4 regions of the Pseudorhizobium marinum genome follow, and region 2 is predicted to be linked to each of the others. Evidence: predicted binding sites of a transcription regulator. Region 2 holds the regulator's gene; each other region holds the start of a gene.

The links. Region 2 encodes PhoB, which activates phosphate uptake and scavenging genes when phosphate is short. Its sites were predicted from a motif close to TGTCATNNANCTGTCAT; they were not measured.
Region 1: a site for PhoB is predicted at 3,244-3,260, ahead of EO99_RS0104720 (DUF2794 domain-containing protein). Genes of this name have one in related genera too.
Region 3: a site for PhoB is predicted at 1,847-1,863, ahead of EO99_RS0108970 (UDP-2,3-diacylglucosamine diphosphatase). Genes of this name have one in related genera too.
Region 4: a site for PhoB is predicted at 1,607-1,623, ahead of EO99_RS0101260 (pyruvate kinase). Genes of this name have one in related genera too.

Annotation. Positions count from the first base shown of each region.
Region 1 is NZ_JMQK01000003.1:147,952-153,866, reverse strand. It holds gene acnA (aconitate hydratase AcnA) at 1-1,259, shown strand, start outside; gene EO99_RS0104730 (TSUP family transporter) at 1,348-2,088, shown strand; gene EO99_RS0104725 (DUF1223 domain-containing protein) at 2,260-3,012, shown strand; gene EO99_RS0104720 (DUF2794 domain-containing protein) at 3,277-3,663, shown strand; gene EO99_RS0104715 (GNAT family N-acetyltransferase) at 3,668-4,216, opposite strand; gene EO99_RS0104710 (Bax inhibitor-1/YccA family protein) at 4,332-5,069, opposite strand; gene EO99_RS0104705 (ABC transporter permease) at 5,272-5,915, opposite strand, start outside.
Region 2 is NZ_JMQK01000018.1:31,127-37,041, reverse strand. It holds gene EO99_RS0118945 (helix-turn-helix domain-containing protein) at 1-220, shown strand, start outside; gene EO99_RS0118940 (transglutaminase-like cysteine peptidase) at 249-860, opposite strand; gene EO99_RS0118935 (hypothetical protein) at 1,123-1,380, shown strand; gene phoB (phosphate regulon transcriptional regulator PhoB) at 1,436-2,122, opposite strand; gene phoU (phosphate signaling complex protein PhoU) at 2,140-2,859, opposite strand; gene pstB (phosphate ABC transporter ATP-binding protein PstB) at 2,903-3,718, opposite strand; gene pstA (phosphate ABC transporter permease PstA) at 3,732-4,967, opposite strand; gene pstC (phosphate ABC transporter permease subunit PstC) at 5,060-5,915, opposite strand, start outside.
Region 3 is NZ_JMQK01000005.1:297,387-303,301, reverse strand. It holds gene EO99_RS0108975 (NADP-dependent malic enzyme) at 1-1,705, opposite strand, end outside; gene EO99_RS0108970 (UDP-2,3-diacylglucosamine diphosphatase) at 1,923-2,726, shown strand; gene EO99_RS0108965 (MFS transporter) at 2,822-4,039, shown strand; gene dgcA (N-acetyl-D-Glu racemase DgcA) at 3,991-4,971, opposite strand; gene EO99_RS0108955 (ABC transporter permease) at 5,119-5,915, shown strand, end outside.
Region 4 is NZ_JMQK01000001.1:243,889-249,803, reverse strand. It holds gene EO99_RS0101275 (DMT family transporter) at 1-71, shown strand, start outside; gene EO99_RS0101270 (transglutaminase-like cysteine peptidase) at 102-665, opposite strand; gene EO99_RS0101265 (transglycosylase SLT domain-containing protein) at 951-1,523, shown strand; gene EO99_RS0101260 (pyruvate kinase) at 1,674-3,200, shown strand; gene EO99_RS0101255 (alpha/beta hydrolase) at 3,313-3,924, opposite strand; gene EO99_RS0101250 (VOC family protein) at 3,952-4,884, opposite strand; gene ung (uracil-DNA glycosylase) at 5,017-5,706, opposite strand; gene EO99_RS0101240 (VOC family protein) at 5,717-5,915, opposite strand, start outside.

The DNA.
Region 1 (5,915 bases), on a different contig from region 2:
CCGAGTATCTCGCAAAGGCCGGCCTGCAGGACGACCTCGACAAGCTGGGCTTCAACCTCGTCGGCTTCGGCTGCACGACCTGCATCGGCAACTCCGGACCGCTGCCGGCGCCGATCTCCAAGACGATCAACGACAAGGGGCTGATCGCGGCTGGCGTGCTTTCGGGCAACCGCAACTTCGAGGGCCGCATCTCACCGGACGTCCAGGCGAACTACCTGGCTTCGCCGCCGCTCGTCGTCGCCTACGCACTGGCCGGTTCGGTCCAGAAGGACCTGACCTCGGAGCCGATCGGCGAAGATCAGGACGGTAACCCGGTGTTCCTCAAGGACATCTGGCCGACCTCGCACGAGATCCAGGAATTCATCCTGAAGTACGTCACCCGCGAGCTCTACGAGAGCAAGTATGCCGACGTGTTCAAGGGCGACGAGAACTGGCAGGCCGTGCAGATTCCGCCGGGCCAGACCTATGCCTGGGACGACAACTCCACCTACGTCCAGAACCCGCCCTACTTCGTGGGCATGGGCAAGACCGGCGCCGGCATCAAGGACATCAAGGGCGCCCGCGTGCTCGGCCTGTTCGGCGACAAGATCACCACGGACCACATCTCGCCGGCCGGTTCGATCAAGGCGGCGTCTCCCGCAGGTTCCTATCTGATGGATCACGGCGTCGGCGTTGCCGACTTCAACCAGTACGGCACGCGCCGCGGTAATCACGAAGTGATGATGCGCGGCACGTTTGCCAACATCCGCATCCGCAACTTCATGCTCGGGCCGAACGGCAAGGAAGGTGGCTTCACTATCCACTATCCGTCGAAGGAAGAGATGTCGATCTACGACGCCGCCATGAAGTACAAGCAGGAAGGCGTTCCGCTGGTCATCTTCGCCGGTGTCGAATACGGCAACGGTTCCTCGCGTGACTGGGCAGCCAAGGGCACCAACCTGCTCGGCGTCAAGGCGGTCATCGCCCAGTCCTTCGAGCGGATCCATCGGTCCAACCTCGTCGGCATGGGCGTCGTGCCCTTCGTGCTCGAGGAAGGTACGACCTGGGCGAGCCTCGACCTGAAGGGCGACGAGACGGTGACGATCGAAGGCCTCGAAGGCCCGATCAAGCCGCGCGAGTGGAAGAAGGCCCAGATCACCTATGGTGACGGTACGGTGAAGGAGATCAACATCCTCTGCCGCATCGATACGATCGACGAGGTCACCTACATGAACAACGGTGGCATCCTGCAGACCGTGCTGCGCGACCTCGCAGCCTGATGCTTCAGACAACACCCGCCGAAGATCTTCGGCGGGTGTTGTCCTACGCGGCCACCGCCGCGGCTGAATCCTCCGGGAGCCCTCCTCATTGAGCCTCGCCATCCTCTTCGGCATGGCCTGCACCGTCTTCCTGACGTCTCTTCTATCGGGCGTCTTCGGGATGGCCGGCGGCCTGATCCTGCTCTGGATCCTGCTGTTCCTGATGCCGGTCGGCACCGCAATTGCCGTCCATGGCGTCATCCAGATGGTGGCGAACGGGTCCCGTGCCTGGTTCTCGCGGCACTACATCGATTTTTCCATCCTCGGCATTCTCTGCATCGGGCTTGCGATCTCGGCGGCGGTGCTGCTCGTCCTGGACTACACGCCGAACATCGTCGTCGTCTCGATCGCGATCGGGCTGATGCCGATCCTCGTCTGGTTGCCGGTCCAGCGCCTGCATCTCGACGCCTCGCGGCCGTCGCACGCGCTGGTGTGCGGGCTGGTGGCAGGAGCTTTGACGGTCGGGGTTGGGGTTTCCGGGCCGACGATCGACATCTTTTTCATCCGCACGACGATGGACCGGCGCACGGTAATCGCCACCAAGGCTGCAACACAGCTGGTTTCGCATGCCACCAAGGTCGTCTTCTACTGGAATGCGGCGAGTGCCCTGCCGCAGGCGGACTGGATCGCCATCGCGCTTGCGGCGCCGATTGCCATTCTCGGAACGCGGGCCGGCAACGGTATCCTGCAGCGGATGACGGACGTTGGTTTCCGCGCCTGGAGCCGCTGGATCGTCACCGGTGTCGGGGCCGTCTATCTCCTGCAGGGGCTTCAGCACGTGATGGAATGAGTGGCCGATTTGCGTCATGCCGCCAGCATGCGAGTCTGGCTCACGTCCTCACCCCATCGTTACTTTATCTTCAGCCCCGGGCACAGTTACCTTGCCGGGCTCCCTGCGTTAGCGCTTGCTTGCCGCCGTCCACTGCGGCTACCAAAGCGCATTCAAAAAAGGTTCGCCGTAATGCCCCTGACAATCCGCAGTGTCGTCGTTCTTGCAGGCCTGTTTCTGGCCGGAACCGCGTTTGCGGAAGAAGGACGAACCCCGCGGGGGGTCGTCGAGCTCTTTACATCCCAGGGATGTTCCTCGTGCCCTCCAGCCGATGGCATGCTGAAGGAGCTGATCCGGCAGGGGGACGTCGTGGCGCTCTCGTACCACGTCGACTACTGGAATTACCTCGGGTGGACGGACACGCTGAGCTCGAAGGAAAACACCGACCGCCAGTACGGCTACGCCCAGTCGCTTGGCCGCAGCGGGGTCTACACGCCGCAGGCGGTGATCAACGGTCGCGACCACGTGAAAGGCACCGAGCTCAAGGCGATAAACTCGAGGATCGACAGCCTGAGGGGAAGCGGCAAGGGACTGTCGGTCCCCGTGGAAGCCCGCATGCACGGCAAGGAAATCCAGATCGAGATCGGGGAAGGTCAGGGCGAGGCGGAAGTGGTTGTGGCCTATTTCACCAAACGCCAGATGGTGGAGGTCGAGAAGGGCGAAAACGCCGGCAAGCGCATGGAGTACTGGCACAGTGTCTACGACGTCCAGTCGATCGGGATCTGGGACGGCAAGCCGCTGAAGCTGACGCTGCCCGGCAAGTTCATGGGAAAGCTGAAGAAGGATGGCTGCGCCGTGCTCCTGCAGCGATCGGGTGCCGGCGGCGAGCCTGCGGCGATCCTGGGCGCCGCCATCCTGATGGCCGGAGGGCGCCAAAAGCGCTGAGCGGGAATGATTCTGCGAGAAGTCGATCCGGCCCGGAAGCATTGGGGGGCTGGGGGTAAGGGTCAATGCAACCGAACCGGATCGTGATGGCGCCGAAAGGGCCAATCACAATACCGACTGTCGCTTTTGAATTCGGCAGTCTTTTGTTCGAATTGGGGCGGGAATAAAATCCCTCCGCGTGAGCCGAGGTCTGCATCTTCCGGGTTGCAATTTCAATGCGCCACGTCACACTGTCACAAGGCTGACATCATCAACGGAGGCAGGATGACGGATCAACCGGATTTGTCAGGCAGGGTAACTGCCCGGGGTGATGTGGTCGTCAGTCTGACCGAATACCGCCAGAACAAGGACCCCGTGCCGGTCATGTTCCACCGGCGCGAGCTGGATGCCATCCTCAGGATCTACGGACGCATGGTCGGTGAAGGCGAGTGGAAGGATTACGCGATCGACCAGCTGAAGGACCGGGCGGTGTTCTCGGTCTTCAAGCGGTCCGGCGAAATGCCGCTCTACCGGATCGAGAAGAACCCCAGGCTGGCCTCCAAACAGGGCGCCTATTCGGTCCTGAACACGCATGGCACGATCCTCAAGCGTGGTCACGACTTGCCGCAGGTGCTGAAGGTGTTCGACAAGGCGCTGAAGCTGATCGACTAGCGCGTCACAGCGTGCCCGGATAGGCCAGTTGATCCGGATCCGAGGTATTTCCGTCTCCCAGACTGCGTTGCATCATCACCGTGTCGAGCCAGCGTCCATGCTTGAAGCCGGTGCCCTTGAGGGTGCCGGACAGCTCGAAGCCCTGAGCGTGATGGAGAGCGATCGAGGCGGGGCTGGCCCCGCCGATGACGGCGACCATCTGGCGGAAGCCGAGGGTGGTGCAGCGGTCCACGAGCTCTGCCAGCAGAGCGCGGCCGATCCCCTGGCCACGGGCCTCCGGCGCCAGGTAAATGGAATCCTCGACCAGCCAACGGTAGGCCGGCCTTGTCCTGAATGCGGAGGCATAGGCATAGCCGAGCAAGATCCCGTCCTGGGCTTCCGCGGCGATATAGGGATAGCCCCTGGAGGCGATGGCGAGGAAACGCTCCCGCATCTCCGCCTCATCCGGCGGCGTCATCTCGTAGCTTGCGGTACCATTGGTGACGCTGTCGGCATAGATGGCGGTGATTGCGGCAAGGTCGGACAGGCTGGCGTCGCGAAGGCTGAAGCTCATTGACGGAAACCGGAAACAGGCTGTTGAGAATGTCGGAGCCTAGGCCGTGGATGCATGCCGGGCAACAAAAAAGGCGGCCCGAAGGCCGCCTTTCCGTTGTCGGTTCCGATGCAGACTACTCGTTGCGATTGCCGAGGAACTGCAGCAGGAACATGAACAGGTTGATGAAGTCGAGGTAGAGGGTCAGCGCACCCATGATGGCCTTGCGGCCAGCAACCAGCGCGTCGTCGCCGTCGAAGTACATCTCCTTGATCTTCTGGGTGTCATAGGCGGTAAGGCCCGCGAAGATCAGCACGCCGATCGCCGAGATGGCAAAGCCCATGGCGGACGACTGCAGGAAGATGTTGACGATCGAAGCGATGATCAGACCGAAGAGGCCCATGATCAGGAACGATCCGAGACCAGAGAGGTCCTTCTTCGTCGTGTAGCCGTAGAGAGACAGCGCTCCGAAGGAGGCGGCCGTCACCAGGAAGGTCTGGACGATGCTCTCACCGGTAAACACGATGAAGATCGACGACAGCGAGACGCCCATCAGGGCGGCATAGCCCCAGAAGGTCGCCTGGGCGGTCCCGACGCTCATCGAGTTGATGCGAAAGCTCAGGAAGAAGACCAGGCCGAGCGGCGCCAGCATGATCACCCAACGGAGCGGGGAAGCGAACAGCAGATTGGCGAAGGCCGGATTGGAAACCGCCAGAGCGTAGGTGCCGTAGGCAGCCACGCCGGTGATTGCCATGCCGAGTGCCATCAGGTTGTAAACCTTGAGCATATAGGCGCGAAGGCCCTCGTCGATCCCCGTGCCCGTCTGCGCGCGAGTCTGCGACATTCGGTTCTGGTAGTTACGTAGGTCAGCCATTTGTATCCTCATCAAGCTCCGAAATTGGTCACGGTGTCGGGATAAATCCCAGGCGCCGCTGCGGAGCTTCAGCAAGCCTGCTTGAAATATGATGTGATAATGCGTCTGGTACAAGAGCCAACCCTTGTAAATACGACGGAATAGGCCCCTCCGACGGCGACTCGGGCGGCAGTCTGACGCGGATGTGATCGCGGTGCGTTGGCTAGAGCTCCCTCAGCACCGGTGCCGCCTTCTGCCCGAGCACCCGCCAGGTGCCGAGGAGGCCGATCCCCACCGTCAGGACCAGGGCGCCGATGATCGTGATGACGGCCACGTCCGGCAGGAAGACGGAGGGCAGGTTCATGATCCGGCTCACCACATACCAGGCCGATACGCCGCCGGCGAGGAGTGCAAAGACGGCCGTCGCGGCACCCAGGATGATGTACTCGTAGCTGAAGGCCCTGATCAGCAATCCGCGGGTTCCTCCCAGGGTCTTCAGGATCACGGCGTCATGGGTGCGGGCACGGTTGCCGGCGGCAAGGGCCCCGGAGAGCACCAGAACGGAGGCGATCAGCGCGACGGCCGCAGCGGCCCGGATGGCCGTGGCCAGCTGTCCGACAAGACGGTCGACGATGTCGATTGCATCCTTGACCCGCACGCTGGTGATGGTGGGATAGGCTGTGGTGACCTCGCGCAGGATGGTGGCCTCTTGCGCTGCGGTCGCATCGGCGTCCGTCAGCGTTGCCAGCCAGGCATGGGGCGCACCGCGGAAGGTGTTGGGCGAAAATACCATGACGAAGTTGATCGACAGGGATTCCCATTCGACTTCGCGGAAGCTCGCGATCCGGGCGGTGATGTTGCGGCCCA
Region 2 (5,915 bases):
GTTGCGCACCGCGCCGCGCATGCCGCAGGTGAGAGTGATCCGCCGCGCACTCGGCCTGACGCAGGAAGAATTCGCGCTGCGATACGAAATCCCGCTCGGCACGCTGCGCGACTGGGAACAAGGCCGATCCGAGCCGGACCAGCCGGCACGGGCCTATCTGAAAGTGATCGCCAACGATCCGGACGGAACAGCCAATGCACTCCGCAAGGTGCCGGCCTGAGCCGGAAACAGTACCGCGGATGGATGCCCTACCGCACCGACCCTACCAGCATGTCGCCGCGGCTCTCGATGCTCAGCCAGCGGCCGGTATCGCGTGACGACTGGCGCTTGACGTAGACATAGCCGGTCTCGTTCCACCGCCGGACCTTCGGGTCGAGATTGTCCAGGACGAAGTCGCCGTCGGCCGTGCGCACCGTCAGGATCGCATGCCCCTCCCCGTCCGGCTTGCGGACCACCGTGAGGAGAAGATTGGACAGTGAGAAGCCCTTGGCCGCCAGTTCCCTGCGCTTCAGGAGGGCAAAGTCCTCGCAGTCGCCTTCGGTCACCGGATAGGTCCAGACCTCCTCGCGCCCGTAGATCAGCTTGTCGCGCTTGGGCGTGATGCGCGCGTTGACGGAGGTGTTGACGCGCTCGATCGCGGCCCATCGCTCCGGGGTGAGCTTGCGCGGCGGTGCGGACGGCAGGCGCTGGCTGCACTCGGCCCGGTTCAGCTTACAGAACTCGTAGTGCCCGATCGGCTGCGACGTGAGCTTGCCCACCACCATGCTCACGCCGGCACCGGACCCGGACGCCGCCACGCCCGGAAGACACACCACGGCCGCTGCGGCAAGGACCGCCTTCAACACGAGAGAAAGTTTCATCCGCCGTTCCCCTGATTCTTAAAAGAAATCTAAAGGAACGATGACGCTCTCCGCAATTTACGAACTCTTACCTGTTATCTTTCGTGCAGACCGCTATATCCTGGCTGCCAGACGCCGATGGGACGGTGTCGCGCACCGTGCAGATTGCTTAAACATCAACCATGTGATGGGACCGTATCCGACCGCGGCAGGAAATCCGCATGGCTCGGGAAACTTTGGCTTCGCCAGCCGTTTCCACGCCAGAAAACCCATGGAGTGCCCCATGAAGCCGTTTTACCTTCTGACGCTTGCCGCCCTTCTCGCCGGCTGCACGACCGCAAGCCAGCTCGAACCGATCCCCGGGAGCCTGATCTATGGCGGCCAGCCGGAGACGCGGCGCACCAAGGCTCCGATCGGAAGCACCGCCACCCATCGGTTCCGGGATCAGTTCGGCCAGGAATGGCAGGAGCGCTATGTGATCGCGCAGGACCGCTCGCTGCGGCTCGTCGACCGGCAGCGGATCGAATATCCGCTCGACTGACTACCAAGCGGAGGGCGGGACCGGCAAGAAGCCGGCCCCAACGGCCTCAGGGGCCTCAGGGGCCTTCCATGGAGTAGCCGGCACCGCGAACGGTGCGGATGACATCCTGCATGTTGGAGAAGTTCAGCGCCTTGCGCAGGCGCCCGACGTGGACGTCGACCGTGCGTTCGTCGACGTAGATGTCGTGGCCCCAGACGCCGTCGAGCAGCTGCGCGCGGGAATAGACGCGGCCAGGAGACGTCATCAGGAACTCCAGCAGGCGGAACTCGGTCGGCCCCAGGCGCACTTCGCGGCTCTTGCGGTGGACGCGATGGGTCTCCCGGTCGAGCTCGATGTCGCCGCAACGCAGCACGGCCGACAGCACCTCGGGCTTGGAGCGGCGCAGCATCGCCTTCACGCGGGCCATCAGCTCCGGCGTCGAGAAGGGCTTGACCACATAATCGTCGGCGCCGGTGGAGAGGCCGCGGATGCGCTCGCTCTCCTCGCCGCGTGCCGTCAACATCAGGATCGGCAGGCGCTCGGTCTCGCGGCGCATGCGAAGCCGCCGGCACAGCTCGATGCCGGAAACGCCGGGCAGCATCCAATCCAGGATCAGAAGGTCGGGAACACGTTCCTGAAGCCGCATTTCGGCCTCGTCGCCCTTGGTGACCGTCTCCACCTCATAGCCTTCGGCTTCAAGATTGTAGCGAAGAAGCACGCTCAGCGCCTCTTCGTCTTCTACCACCGTAATTCTTGGCTGCATGCGTGTCTCCGTCCGTCCTAATCGTCGCTCAGGATCGTGCTGAGCGTGTTGGACCGATCGTCCTTGGGGCGTTCGCCCTCGGGCTGCTCGCCCGTCGCCATGTAGTAGATGGTCTCGGCGATGTTGGTGGCATGGTCGCCGATCCGCTCGATGTTCTTGGCGCAGAACAGCAGATGCGTGCAGCTGGTGATGTTGCGCGGATCTTCCATCATGTAGGTGAGGAGTTCGCGGAACAGCGAGGTGTAGATCGCGTCGATCTCCTCGTCGCGCTGGCGAATGGCTTCGGCCTTCTCCACCGAACGGGTGACATAGACGTCGAGCACGTCCTTCAGCTGGATCAGCGCCAGTTCCGAAAGATGCTCCAGGCCGCGGGCGAGATTGCGCGGGATGCCGCTCTCCTGAACGGCGATGACGCGCTTGGCGGTGTTCTTGCCGAGATCGCCCACCCGCTCGAGGTCGGCGGCAATGCGCAGCGACCCGATGACTTCGCGCAGGTCGGAGGCCATCGGCTGGCGCTTGGCGATGGTGACGATCGCCTTCTCGCCGATCTCGCGCTCGGCGTTGTCGAGGATGACGTCGTCGGAAATCACCTTCTGGGCGAGAGCCGCGTCCGAGTTCACCAGCGCCCGGACGGCGTCGGCGCACATCTGCTCGGCAAGGCCGCCCATTTCGGAGATGCGGCGCGTCAGAAACTTCAGTTCGTCATCATAGGCGGAGGTAATATGGGTCGATGGCATTATTTGGTCCTCGCTAGCTTCGCGTCAGGCTGCCGAAAGCGGATCAACCGAAGCGGCCCATGATGTAGTCCTGCGTGCGCTGATCGCTGGGGTTGGTGAACATCTTGTCGGTATCGTCCTCTTCCACCAGGTTGCCGAGGTGGAACATCGCCGTGCGCTGCGAAACGCGTGCCGCCTGCTGCATGGAGTGGGTGACGATGACGATCGAATAGTTCGCCCGCAGTTCGTGGATCAGTTCCTCGACTCTGGCGGTAGCGATCGGGTCGAGCGCCGAGCACGGCTCATCCATCAGGATGACTTCCGGGGAAACGGCGACGGCACGCGCGATGCAGAGGCGCTGCTGCTGGCCACCGGAAAGGCCGGTGCCGCTCTCCTGCAGACGATCCTTGACCTCGCTCCAGAGGCCGGCCTTCTGAAGGCTCGCCTCGACGATCTGATCCAGTTCGGCCTTCGAGCGCGCCAGTCCGTGGATGCGCGGTCCGTAGGCAACATTCTCGTAGATCGACTTCGGGAACGGGTTCGGCTTCTGGAACACCATGCCGACGCGGGCGCGCAGTTCCACCACGTCGATATCCGGATCGTAGATGTCCTTGCTGTCGAGGGTCAGCAGGCCGGTGACCTTGGCGCCCTGGATGGTGTCGTTCATCCGGTTCAGGCAGCGCAGGAAGGTGGACTTGCCGCAGCCGGACGGGCCAATCAGCGCCGTTACCGTGTTGTTGCGAACACCGAGATTGACATCGAAGAGTGCACGCTTCTCACCGTAGTAGACCGACACGTCTTTGCCGACCATCTTGTAGTTGACTTCGTTCATCTTTTTTACCAGAGCCTTCTCAGCAGCAGCGTCGGACAACATATTCATATCGTGCTCTCCTTTACCACCGGCGCTCGAAGCGGCGGCGAAGAATTATCGCAATCAGGTTCATGAACAGCAGAAATACCAGAAGCACGATGATGGCGCCGGAGGCGCGTTCGAAGAACGCCGGATCGCCGCGCTGGGTCCAGTTGTAGACCTGGACCGGCAAGGCCGATGCCGGATCGAAGAAGCCCTCGGGCGGACCGGCGGGATATTCGCGCACGAAGGCCACCATGCCGATCAGCAGCAGCGGCGCGGTTTCGCCCAGCGCCTGCGCAAGGCCGATGATGGTCCCGGTCAGGATGCCCGGCATGGCGAGCGGCACGACGTGATGGAAGATCGCCTGCATCTTCGATGCTCCGACCCCAAGGGCCGCATCGCGGATCGACGGCGGCACGGCCTTCAGGGCGGCGCGGGTCGCGATGATGATCGTCGGCAGCGTCATCAACGTCAGCACGAGGCCGCCCACCACGGGAGCAGACTGCGGCAGGCCGACGAAGTTGATGAAGACCGCGAGGCCGAGAATACCGAAGACGATCGACGGCACCGCCGCGAGGTTGGCGATATTCACCTCGATCAGGTCGGTGAGACGGTTCCTCGGCGCAAACTCCTCCAGATAGATGGACGCGGCGACACCGATCGGCAGGGAAAGCACCAGCACGATCAGCATCATGTAGAGCGAACCGAGGATGGCGACGCCGAGGCCGGCGGCTTCCGGTCGCGTGTCGGATGCGTCGGGATTGGTGAAGAAGTCCCAGTTGAAGCGGGTCGTCAGGATGCCCGCTTCCTTCAGCTCGTCGGCCAGCATCAGCTGCTCGGGCGAGACGTTGCGGTCGAGCTCGGCGCTCGCCATCGTGACACGGCCCTTGTAGTAGCCGTCGATACGACCGGAGGCGAGCAGGTTGAACTCCACGGTCTCGCCGATCTGCGAGGGATCGTTGAGCACGTAGCGGCGCAGCATGGCCGGCTCTTCGCCGGAGATCAGGTCGGCGGCGTCATCCGCGTCGATCCCCGTGAGGCCACGCTCCGCCATGGCCGCAGCAAGCGAGTCCTCGATCAGAGGCGCATAGCCGAATGTCGAGACCTTGGAGATCTCCTCGATGTCGCGTGCCCCCGACTTGTCGAGGCGGGCGGGGTCGAGATAGATGTCGAGGGTGATATAGGTCTGGCGGAAGGTCGAAGCGCCGTTCGCGAAGATGGAGACCAGCAGGCCGACCAGCGCCAGGACACCGATGGCGACGGCAATCAGTCCCATCAGCCGGAAGCGACGTTCCGATGCATTGCGGCGGCGGGTCCGCGCCTCGCTGGCAGACGGCGACTTCGCAGGGGTTGCGGCGGTCATATCGGTCATTCGTACTGCTCCCGGTATCTGCGCACGATGTAAAGGGCCAGTACGTTGAGCCCAAGGGTAATCACGAAGAGGGTGAGGCCGAGCGCGAAGGCAACCAGCGTCTCAGGGCTGGCGAATTCGGTATCGCCGGTCAGCTGACTGACGATCTTCACCGTCACGGTCGTCATCGCCTCGAAGGGATTGAGGTCGAGCCTGGCGGCTGCACCGGCACCGAGGACCACGATCATGGTCTCGCCGATGGCGCGGCTTGCGGCCAGCAGGATGGCGCCGACGATGCCCGGCAGCGCGGCCGGCAGGATGACCCTCTTGATGGTCTCCGACTGGGTGGCGCCCAGCGCATAGGAACCGTCGCGCATCGCCTGGGGCACGGCATTGATGATGTCGTCGGACAGCGAGCTGACGAACGGGATGATCATCACGCCCATGACGAGGCCGGCGGTCAGAACCGACGAGGACGAACTCCCCAGCCCGAGCGGCTGCGCGATCCAGTCGCGCAGGAAGGGGCCGAAGGTGATCAGCGCGAAAAGACCGTAGACGATGGTCGGAATGCCGGCGAGCACTTCGATGGCCGGCTTGGCGAAGCTGCGCAGGGTCGAACCCGCGTAATCGGCAAGATAGATCGCGATCATCAGGCCGACCGGGACCGCCACCAGCAGCGCCACCAGCGATACGTAGAGCGTACCCCAAAGCAGCGGCAGGATGCCGAGATCAGAACCGCCGCGGAACTGCGGGTTCCAGACCGTGGAGAAGAAGAATTCGGAGGCCGGATACAGCTTGAAGAAGTTGATGGTTTCGAACACCAGCGAGAAGACGATGCCGACGGTCGTGAGAATGGCGATCGTGGACGAGCCG
Region 3 (5,915 bases), on a different contig from region 2:
CTTCGACGCCGCAGACCAGCGCATCGGCCTCGCCACGCCTGACGGCGAGCGCGCCGATCACGGTGGTATTGGTGCGCACGATCGTGCGGGCCGCCTCCGGGTTGACGCCGGCGCGGCCGACGAGCGCGAAATAGTCGTCGACGTAATCGCGGTAGCGCGGATCGTCCTCCGGATTGATCACCTCGAAATCGACGTTCGGGCGGATGCGGATGCCGAAGCGCTTCAGCCGCGCCTCGATGACGCTGGGGCGACCGATCAGGATCGGCCGCGCCGTCTGGTCTTCGAGCAGGACCTGGGCGGCGCGCAGCACGCGCTCGTCCTCGCCCTCGGCAAAGATGACGCGGTTCTTCTCGGCATTCTTCGCAGCGTTGAAGATCGGCTTCATGATGAAGCCGGACCGCCAGACGAATCGGTTCAGCTGGTCCATGTAGGCGTCGTAGTCCTGGATCGGACGTCCGGCGACGCCACTTTCGGCGGCAGCCCGGGCAACGGCCGGCGCGATGCGCAGGATCAGCCGCGGGTCGAAGGGCGAGGGGATCAGGTAGTCGGGGCCGAAGATCGGCGTTTCGCCGGAATAGGCGCGGGCGGCGACATCGGAGACCTCCTCGCGGGCGAGCGCCGCGATGGCCTTGACCGCCGCCATCTTCATTTCTTCGTTGATGGTGCGGGCGCCGCAGTCCAGGGCACCCCTGAAAATATAGGGGAAGCAGAGAACGTTGTTGACCTGGTTCGGGAAGTCGGAGCGGCCGGTGCAGATCATGGCGTCAGGGCGTGCAGCGCGCGCCAGCTCCGGCATGATCTCCGGCGTCGGATTGGCGAGCGCCATGATCAGGGGCTTGTCGGCCATCTTGGCCAGCAGTTCCGGCTTCAGGACGCCGGCGGCCGAAAGGCCGAGGAAGACGTCCGCACCGTCGATGCTCTCGGCCAGGGTGCGCTTCTCGCTGTCCTGGCAGTAGATCGACTTCCACTGGTCCATCAGCGTCTCGCGGCCGAGGTAGACGAGGCCCTCGATGTCGTGGACCCAGATGTTTTCCTTGCGCGCGCCGAGCAGGACCAGGAGGTTGAGGCAGGCGAGTGCCGCGGCGCCGGCACCGGACGCGACGATCTTGACGTCCGAAAGCGTCTTGCCGGCAAGCTCCAGGCCGTTGAGGATTGCCGCCGCGACGATGATCGCCGTGCCGTGCTGGTCGTCGTGGAAGACCGGGATGTTCATTTTCTCGCGCAGCTGGCGCTCGACCTCGAAGCATTCCGGGGCCTTGATGTCTTCGAGGTTGATGCCGCCGAACGTCGGCTCCAGCGCCGAAATGGTCGAGACCATCGAATCGATGTCGTTGGCGTCGATCTCGATGTCGAAGACATCAATGGCGGCGAACTTCTTGAAGAGCACCGCCTTGCCCTCCATCACCGGCTTGGAGGCGAGCGGTCCGATGTTGCCGAGGCCGAGCACGGCCGTGCCGTTGGAGATCACCGCAACGAGGTTAGCGCGCCCGGTATAGTCGGCAGCGGTGTTGGGATCGTCGCGAATCGCAAGGCAGGGCGCGGCGACGCCCGGCGAATAGGCGAGCGCCAGGTCGCGCTGGTTGCCGAGCGGCTTGGTCGGCTGGATCTCCAGCTTGCCGGGGCGCGGATAGCGGTGGAAGAACAGGGCCTGCTCGTCGAGATCGCCGGACTTGTTGTTGCCGTCTTCGTTCGCCTTGTCCTGCATGCCCTGAGCGCCTCCGATTATTCGTCTTTAGTCGAGTGTCTGTGTGAGTGTCTTCCTTACAACAATCGGCGCCCGGGAACAGCAGAATTTCCGAGCGGAGACATGGCGGCGCCAGGTCACGATCTGTCCGAAGCCCCCGGTTGTCATGCTCCTGAAACACGAGTCTGATTTTGGAAGGGCTGCGGCAGCGTTAGGCAACAGGGGACCAGTGACCGTGATGGCGAACAGCAGGCATTTCCGGACGATCTTCATCTCCGACGTGCATCTCGGCTCCAAGGCCGCGCAGACAGATCTTCTGCTTGATTTCCTGCGCCACCATGAGGCTGACACCATCATCCTCGTCGGCGACATCGTCGACGGTTGGCGGCTGAAGCGGAGCTGGCACTGGCCGCAAGGCTGCAATGATGTCGTGCAGAAGCTGCTGCGCAAGGCGCGCAAGGGCTGCCGCATCGTCTATATTCCCGGCAACCACGACGAATTCCTGCGCGATTTCCCGGGCATGCATTTCGGCGGCATCGAAGTGGCCGACCGCATCATTCACGAGGCCGCCGACGGCAAGAAGTACCTCGTCCTGCATGGCGACGAATTCGATGTGGTGGTGCGCAACGCGCGCCTGCTCGCCTACCTGGGCGACTGGGCCTATGACGCTGCCATCGCGCTCAACGTGGTGCTCGCCGCCATCCGCCGCCGGCTCGGCATGCCCTACTGGTCGTTTTCGGCCTGGGCCAAGCTGCAGGTGAAGCAGGCGGTGAACTTCATCGGCGAATTTCAGCATGTGGTGGCCGAAGAAGCCCGCAAGAGCGGCGTCGACGGCGTCATCTGCGGCCATATCCACCACGCGGTCATCGAAGACATCGACGGCATCCGCTACATCAACACCGGCGACTGGGTCGAGAGCTGCACGGCAGTTGTCGAACGCCAGGACGGCACGATGGAGATGATCACCTGGCAGAAGCCTGCCGCCGTACCGGCGCTGCAGCAGCTCGAGGACGAGGTTCTCGAGGATATGCAGGCCGCCTGAGTGCGGCGATTGTGCCGCCCCATGGCAAATGTGCCATAGGCTGCGGGCAGGGCGCGTGCTAGATCCGGAGGACCCCTTCGGATCCAGTTGCTCCCGTGACACCAGCCAATCCCCATGAACTGCCGCCGCCTCGACACTTTCAACTGCGGTGCGCCTTGGCCTATGCCGCCCCGATCGGGGTGAATGGCATCATCCTTCCGTATTTTCCGGTCTGGCTGGATTCGCTGCGGTTCAGCGACGTGGAGATCGGCGTCATTCTCGCCCTGCCGATGATCGTCAGGATCATTGCGGCCCCCGTGGTCGGCGCCATTGCCGACCGGCTGCAGGAGCGCGCCAATGTTCTCTACTGGTCCGGCGGACTGTCGCTGCTGACCGCCATCGCGCTCTTCGTCGCGACCGGCTTCTGGCCGGTGCTGATCATCTACAGCCTGCAGGCGGCCGTCTTCGCCGCCTATGTGCCGGTTGTCGATTCCATGGCGGTCAGCGGGGTCCGGCGCTGGGGCTTCCAGTACGGTGCGCTGCGGGTCTGGGGCTCCGTCGGCTTCGTCGTCATGAGCCTGCTGATGGGGCAGCTGATCGGGCTCTGGGGCGGCGGGATCCTGCCGCTCGTGGCAGCCATCGCCTTTGCCTTCACGCTGGTGGCAGCCTATGTCGCGCCGCGGCTGGGGCGAAAGCGGCCGCGGCCGGAAACAGCAGCGCAGGGAAGGCGGCTCGCCTGGGGTGCATGGGGGCGGCTCGACCTGCACCTGCTGATGATCGGTGCCTCGATCGCCCAAGCCGGCCACGCCATGTTCTACGCCTTCGGTGCCATCCACTGGCAGGAGCAGGGCTTTTCGGGAACCGAAATCGGCATCCTGTGGAGCACGGCGGTGATCGCCGAAATCATGGTCTTCTTCGCCTCCGGCATCATTGCCCGGCGGTTGACGCCCTGGACGATGATGCGGCTCGGCTGCGCGGTCGGCGTACTCCGCTGGATGCTCTTTCCCATGCCGCTCGGTTTTGCCGGCTATCTGGCGCTACAGTCGATGCACGCCTTCACCTTCACCTTCCTGCACATAGGAGTGCAGCACAAGCTGGTGGAGATGGTGCAGGAGGAGCAGGAGTCGTCGATGCAGGGTATCTACTTCTTCTACAACGGCGCCTTTCTGGCGCTGGCGACGCTCCTGTCCGGCGTCCTCTACAAGTACTATGGCGCCGCGAGCTTCCCCGCCATGGCGATCGCTGCGGTCGCGGGCCTTGCCACGATCGCCCTGGCTGCGAGGCTTCAGCCCCAGAGGTCGGCAGCCGGCGGAAAGACCGTGGAGCCTTCGTAGCGCAGCCCCGGCTGGCGGTCGCGGGCCAGGAGCAGCGGTCCGTCGAGATCGGCATATTCCACATCCTGGGCCAGCAGCACGGCCGGTGCCATCGCCAGAGAGGTGCCGACCATGCAGCCGACCATCACCTGGAAGCCGAGCCGCTTCGCCTCCGCCTTCATGCGCAGGCCCTCGGTCAGTCCGCCGGTCTTGTCGAGCTTGATGTTGACGGCGTCGTAGCGGTCCCGCAGCGCCTCCAGATCTTCCGTCGCGTGAACGCTTTCGTCGGCGCAGACGGGAACGACCCGATGCACCCGCGCAAGAGCCTCGTCGCTGCCTGCCGGAAGCGGCTGCTCGATCAGGGCAATCCGGAGCTCTTCCGCAATCTGCAGGTGGCGCTCGAGGTTGTCCTCGGTCCACCCCTCGTTGGCGTCGATGATGATGGCAGACTGCGGCGCCGCCAGCCGGACGGCACGCATGCGGGCCTCGTCGTCGGCCGTCCCGAGCTTCACCTTGAGCAGCGGCCTGTGCGCGTTTTTGCCCGCCTCGGCAGCCATCGCTTCCGGTTCGCCCAGCGACAGCGTGAAGGCGGTGGTGAGCGGGCGGGGCGTGATGCCGAGCAGCGCCGACACGGACTGGCCGGCCTGCTTTGCCTCGAGATCCCAGAGCGCGCAATCGACAGCATTGCGGGCGGCGCCGGGCTTCAGGATCCGTTGCAGCCCGGCCCGGTCGGCACCCTCGAAGATCGCTTCGGAAACCGAACGGACGTCCTCCAGCACGCCTTCGATCGTCTCGCCGTAGCGCCTGTAGGGCACGCATTCGCCGCGGCCGATCAGGCCGCCTGCTCGGATCGTGCAGGTCACGACCTCTGCCTCCGTCTTCGATCCGCGGGAGATGGTGAAAACCCCGGCAATCGGAAATCTCTCGATTGTGGCTTCAAGGTTACGGCGCATGCTTTTGAGCGTCCTGTCGTGGTATTTCCTGAGGAGCCGACTATATTGCCGGTTGATAGCCGCGATCAATCGAGCGGCGTCGCCAATTCGCCCAGTTCACGAAAGATACCAGTGCCATCATTGACCGCCGACACCCGGGCCGCCGAAATGGCTGCCGAGCAGACCTCCGGGGGCGATGGCGAGCGATTCGTCGCGCGTGGCGATTGGCGCAACCACAGCATCACAAGCGTCCTGCCGACGCTGGAGGGGCTGGAGACGAGCACCGGGCGCGGCCGGATTGAGATCGATCTCTCCGGCGTCGATGCCATGGACACCGCCGGTGCCTGGTTGATCCGGCGCCTGATCACCGCAAAACAGACGCAGGGACGCGATGTGGCGCTGGTCGGGGCAACCAGCAATATCGACGAGCTGATCGCCGTTCTTCCGGAACGGGCGCCCGCACCCGCTGCTCCAACCGGCCCACGGCCCTCGCTGTTCGAGCGGACATTCACGCCGGTCGGGCGGATCGTCACCGATGTCGCCGGCGATCTGGTCGCTGCCATGCACATCCTGGGCTCGGCCGTCCGGGGCGCGCAGATGAAGTTCGGCAAGGGCGGCGGCATCTCGCCGGCCTCCGTGGTCAACCAGATCGACCACATGGGCGTCCGGGCCGTCCCGATCATCGCGTTGATGTCCTTCCTGATCGGGGCGATCATCGCCCAGCAGGGCGCCTTCCAGCTTCGCTATTTCGGCGCCGAGATCTTCGTCGTCGACCTCGTCGGCATCCTGCAGCTGCGCGAGGTCGGCGTGCTTCTGACGGCGATCATGATCGCCGGCCGCTCCGGCAGCGCGATCACCGCCGAGATCGGCTCGATGAAGATGCGCGAGGAGATCGACGCGCTGACGGTGATCGGGCTGAACCCGGTGGGCGTGCTGATCTTTCCGAGGCTGGTGGCATTGACCAT
Region 4 (5,915 bases), on a different contig from region 2:
ACATCGCGGCACTGGTGCTGGCGCTGGGCGGTATCGCCATTGCGGAACGCGGAAAGCCCGCCTCACCCTGAGACGGGCTTTCCGATAGAAATGAAAAACCTTCAGATGTCGTAATAGGCCGCCGGCGCCTTGGAGGCTGTCTGCGACAGCGCCTCGGCCGCCGCTTCGGCCTGGTCGTTGCGCCAGCCCCGCACGACGCTGACCTTCTCCCCGAGCACGATCTGGCCGCGGTCGGTGGAAACCACCAGCACCCGCTGGACCCGGCCCGTGTCCGTCAGGGCATAGGTGACGTGCATGCGGTCATCCGGCCATCCGAGCGCCACGAGGCGGTCTCGCTTCAGGTCGGCGCAGTCAAAGCAGGCGCCTGATGGAGCGGCGACGACCAGGTCCGTCTGGAAGCCGTCGAAATAGCTGTCCAAGGCGTCGATCGTCTTGTTGACCGTCCGATTGACACGCACAAGCTCCTGCGCCTTGTCGCGGGTCAGTGAAAACGTTCTATCGGCAGCCTCGGCCTTTGCGGCCGGGCGAACGTCCGCCATCTTGTATTCGAGTGCCGGGGAAGCGGCAAACGTGCGTGCAAAACCGCCGGGACCGGCTGCCTGTGCAGCGTGACCCGAAACGAGGGCGGCCAGAAAAGCCGCAGCAGCGAGAATCTTTGTCGACATCTTCGAGACCCTGTTTGATCGGACAGCGTTGATCGCCGTCTCGCGTGGCTTCCCGAATTCATCTCGGTCGTCATTGGCCTCATGCCGTCTATGGCCAACCATACGAAAACACCTTTGCAGCCCGCTTAAACGGAAAGATTCAAATTTACTGAAATCCATTTTTTTCCCGCGATGACACAGGCTGCGCACCGGCGGTCGCCGAAGAGTCTTCCCGCTCCAGGCGATCCCTAAACTTTTCATTAAATTTTAGGGCTCATGAATCTCTTGGAAACAAGAGGTCTAGCGATGCGTATTGCGTTCTCCATCGCGCTCCTGCTGCTGCTGTCAGCCTGCGCGTCCGCCCCGAGCCGGGTCACCAATGCCTGTGCGATCTTCGAGCAGCGCGACGGGCTGTTCAACAACTGGGCCCGCGATGCCAGGAAGGTCGAGCGGGAGTTCGGGGTCCCGGTCCCCATCCTGATGGCCACGGTCTACACCGAATCCAGTTTCCGTGCCCGCGCCCGTCCGCCGCGCACCAAGCTGCTCGGGTTCATCCCCTGGAAGCGGCAATCGACCGCCTATGGCTATGCCCAGGCGCTGGACGGCACCTGGACTGAATACCAGCGCGCCACGGGACGCTGGTCGGCCCGCCGCAGCGACTTCGGCGACGCCATCCATTTCATCGGCTGGTACCACAACCGCAGCCATGTCAGGAACGGCATCCCCCGCAACGACAGCTACAACCTCTATCTCGCCTACTACACCGGCCATGCAGGCTATTCGCGCGGCTCCTTCACCGCGACGGCCCGAAAAGGGGCGCAGCGCTCCGCCGGCATCGCCTCCAAGTACGAGGCGCAGCTGCGCTCCTGCGGCTACTGATCCGGGAAAACGCCGGCGCCGGCGGCGGTGCGTCAGCCCTGCCCTTCCCGGCAGCGCGGATGAGGCGTCATGTCGCGCCTGTCTGCCATCTGAGCGTCATGAACCTGTGGCTTGACACGCCTAGGGTCCTGCAACTGGCGGAGATTCTCGATGATGCAGAACGACATGGACGTGAAGGACGTTGACACTTCCTGGTCAGCAGCCCTGTTCAAGGACCTGATGGCTGTCCGGGTCCAGGTGGTCGCGGATGCCGCCGACCTGTTGCTGGAACTGGGCGGCACCGACGGCTTCGAAGACAGCGATCGCATCCGGCTCGAAAACCTGTGTCATTATCTGGCCCTGCGACGGCACGACCTGCGCCCGCTCCAGCGCCAGCTGATGCAGCACGGGCTGTCCTCTCTCGGCAGGCTGGAAGGTCGCGTCCTGCCGACCTTCGATGCGGTCCTTGGGGCACTGGCGGCAATCCAGGGCTCTCCCGCACCCTATCCCCCACCCACGGAACAAACGTTTTTCCGTGGCGAGTTCGCCCTCGCCGAAGAAACGGAAGCGCTTCTCGGCGGCGGACGGCCGAACCGGCGTGGCCGGATCATGGTGACGCTGCCCGAAGCCTCCGCCGACGATCCCGATTTCATCCTGGACCTCGCCCGCCGCGGCATGGACATTGCCCGCATCAACTGCGCCCATGACGACAAGTCGATCTGGGAGGACATGGCAAAGCATGTGCGGGCAGCGGGCAAGACGCTTGGCCGCCGGTTGACCATCCTGATGGATATCGCCGGCCCCAAGATCCGTACCGGCAACGTGCTGACACCGCCCTCCACCAAGGCGCAGGTCGGCGATCACATCCGCCTGTGCGCCGGCGCTCTGCCGCGCGTCGATGACATCGCCCCCTTCTCCGCGGCTGTCTCCGTTCCGGAGATCGTCACGCGTCTGAAGATCGGTGACCGGATCCGCTACGACGACGGCAAGCTGGAGGGCATCGTCGAGGAAACGTCGCCCGAGGAAGCGCTGGTCCGCGTCACACGCACCAAGACTGGCGGCACGAAACTGAAGGTGGAAAAAGGCCTGAACCTTCCCGATACGGTGCTGGGCCTGTCGCCCCTGACCACCAAGGATCATGCCGATCTCGCGGTCGTCATGGATCATGCCGACATGCTGGGCTACTCCTTCGTCAGCCGCCCCGACGACATCGAATCGCTCGAAGGCACGCTTGCCGGCCTGCCGCCCCGCAACCGCCCACTGGGGCTGGTTGCCAAGATCGAGCAGCCCGAGGCCCTGGCGAACCTGCCGGCACTCATCGCCGTCGCCTTTCGCCACCGCCGGCCCTTCGGGGTGATGATCGCCCGCGGCGATCTGGCAGCAGAGATCGGGTTCGAGCGCTTGGCCGAGATGCAGGAGGAAATCCTCTGGCTCTGCGAAGCCGCCTCGGTGCCGACGATCTGGGCGACCCAGGTCCTGGAGGATCTGGTCAAGACCGGCATCCCGACCCGTGGCGAGATGACCGATGCCGCGATGGCGGCGCGGGCCGAATGCGTGATGCTCAACAAGGGTGCCGCCGTCGCCGAGGCCGTCAATGTCCTCGATCACCTGATGTCGCGCATGGACGAGCACATGACCAAGAAGACGCCGACGCTGCGGGCGCTGAAATCCTGGACCTATCCCGTTCCGGCGGTTTGACCCGAAGGGATTCAGCACCAGGTCGCCGGCAGAGGCCGGCGACATTCTTGATTGGCGCGAAAAACTGCTTCAGCCTTGCCGCTGACGTAGCTCCGCCGACCGTACGCGATGGTCAGCGATACTGGGACAGAAACGTCTTGGCCGCCTGGATCTCGTTCGGGCGCAGTTCATGCCCGCCGGGATGCCATTCGAGATCGACGCTGTCTCCCTGCCGCCGGAAATAGTCGGCAAGCTGGTTGGTGAGGTCGACCGGCGAGATCGGATCGCGCTCGCCGGCGGTGATCAGGATCCGGCTGCTGGCCTTTCCCGTCCTGTCGTTCGGCTCGAAGGGGATCAGCGGATGCATCAGCACCGCCGATTCAAACAGCCCCGGGTTCTCGATCAGGATGTTCGCCAGGATATTGGCGCCATTCGAGAAGCCGACGCCGATCACCGGCCCGGCCTGATGCCGTTCCCGATTGGCGGCGACGAACTCGCTCATGCGATGGGTCGCGCGGGCAAGATCCTCGCAGTCGTAGACCCCTTCCGCCTTGCGCCGGAAGAACCGCGCCGCGCCATGCTCCGAGATGTCGCCGCGCGGCGAGATCACGGTCGCGTTCGGCAGCAGGCAGCTGCCGAAATCGAAGAACTGGTTCTCGTCGCCGCCGGTCCCGTGGAAGACGAAGAGGATCGGCGCCCCGGCTTCGCCGGGCTTGGCACGATGAATGTAACTGTCGTAACTCATGACATACTCCTTCGAAGACCTAACGCCTCAGGCCTCCAGCGGTTCGAGATGCTGTTCGAGAGTGGACCTCAAATGTGCGTGCTGCTGCGGAAGCTTCAGGGCTTCGCCCAGATGTGCCGTATCCTCGTCGCGGTCGAATCCCGGCTCGTTGGTGGCGATTTCGAACAACACGCCGCCCGGGGTCCGGAAGTAGATCGCCCAGAAATAGTCGCGGTCGATGACCGGCGTCACCTGGTAGCCCGTGTCCATCAGGGCCTTGCGGACCTCCAGCTGCTTTTCCCGGTTCTCGACGGCAAAGGCGATGTGGTGGACGGAGCCTGCCCCAAGCCGGGCGTCGCTGATGTTCGGCATGGTCTCGATGTCGATGACATCGGCGCCATTGCCGCCCGGAACGCCAAGCCGCAGCACCCCGTCGCGGCTGTCGATCTGCTGGTAGCCCATGTACTTCAGGAGCTCGGCCGTCGCACCCTCGTCGCGCAAACGAAGCGAGGCGGAATGGAAGCCGCGGATCGCATGGTCCTCGCCGACGCCATTGCCGGTCCAGGGGGCGCGCGCATCATCCTTCACCTCGACGAGCGCAAAGCCGTCGCCATCGGGGCCTGCGAAATGCAGGCGGTTCTCGCCAAACGCGGTCTCGGTCTTCAGCCCTTCGGCGCCGGCAGCGGTCAGCCGTTCGGTCCAGTAGCCGAACGAGCCTTCCGGGACGGAGAAGAGGGTCGTGCCCACCTCACCCGTACCAGGCCGGCCGCGGGCAATATGCGGAAACGGAAAATAGGTCATCACCGAACCGGGCGTCCCGACTTCGTCCCCATAGTAGAGATGGTAGACATCGGGAGCGTCGAAGTTGACGGTCTTCTTCACCCGGCGAAGGCCAAGAGTATCGGTGAAGAACTTGTTGTTGGTCCGGGCGCTCGCGGCCATCGACGTGACGTGATGCAGCCCCTTGATCTGGTCGATCATCTGAAACCCTTTCTGGCTCTATGAGCCTGTTCTGGGATCATAATTGGCGAGTGCCGCGTCTTTTGCATAGGGAAGCACACCCGAACGCATCGTTCACCATTTGAAGACTGATCCCCCGGCACCGTTCAACGATCATGTCTGCGGCGGCAGTTCCCAGTCGATCGGCTCCTTCCCCCTGGAAACCAGAAAGGCATTGGTCTGTGAAAAAGGCCTGGAGCCGAAGAAGCCATTGTGCGCCGAGAGCGGCGAAGGGTGCGGGCTCTTGAGCACAAGATGGCGCGTCTGGTCGACGAAGGATGCCTTCTTCTGCGCATAGGAGCCCCACAGCAGGAAGACGACGCCATCGCACTCCTCGTTGACGGCGCGGATCACCGCATCGGTGAACCTCTCCCAGCCCTTGCCTTGATGCGAGGCGGCACGTGCCTCTTCCACCGTAAGGACGCTGTTGAGGAGCAGCACGCCCTGCCGCGCCCAATGCTCCAGAAACCCGTGGCGGGCCGGCGCGATGCCGAGGTCGCTCTGCAGCTCCTTGTAGATGTTGACGAGCGACGGCGGAATGCGCACGCCGGGCTGCACGGAAAAGCAGAGGCCATGTGCCTGCCCGAGACCGTGGTAGGGATCCTGCCCGAGGATGACGACCTTGACCGCATCGAGCGGCGTCAGGTCCAGCGCCCGGAAGTATTCGCCGCCCTTGGGGAAGATGCGCTTGCCGGCGCTCTTCTCCTCCATCAGGAAGCGGCGCAGGTCGCTCATGTACGGATTGGCGAACTCCGGCGCCAGCGCCTCCCGCCAGCTCTCCTCCAGCTTCACGCCCTCGACCATCACCCGTCCCCTATTTGAAGCGCCCGCCGCGTTCCAGCACCTCGATCTTGTAGCCGTCCGGATCGGTGGCGAAGAAGAAACGGGCAAACGGCTTGCCGTCATGCGGCATCTCGACAAGCTTGCCGACGGTCAGGCCAAGGTCCGTGAAGCGCCGGTGCTCCGCCGCTGCATCCTCCACCGAGACCGCCAGATGGCCATAGCCGTCGCCA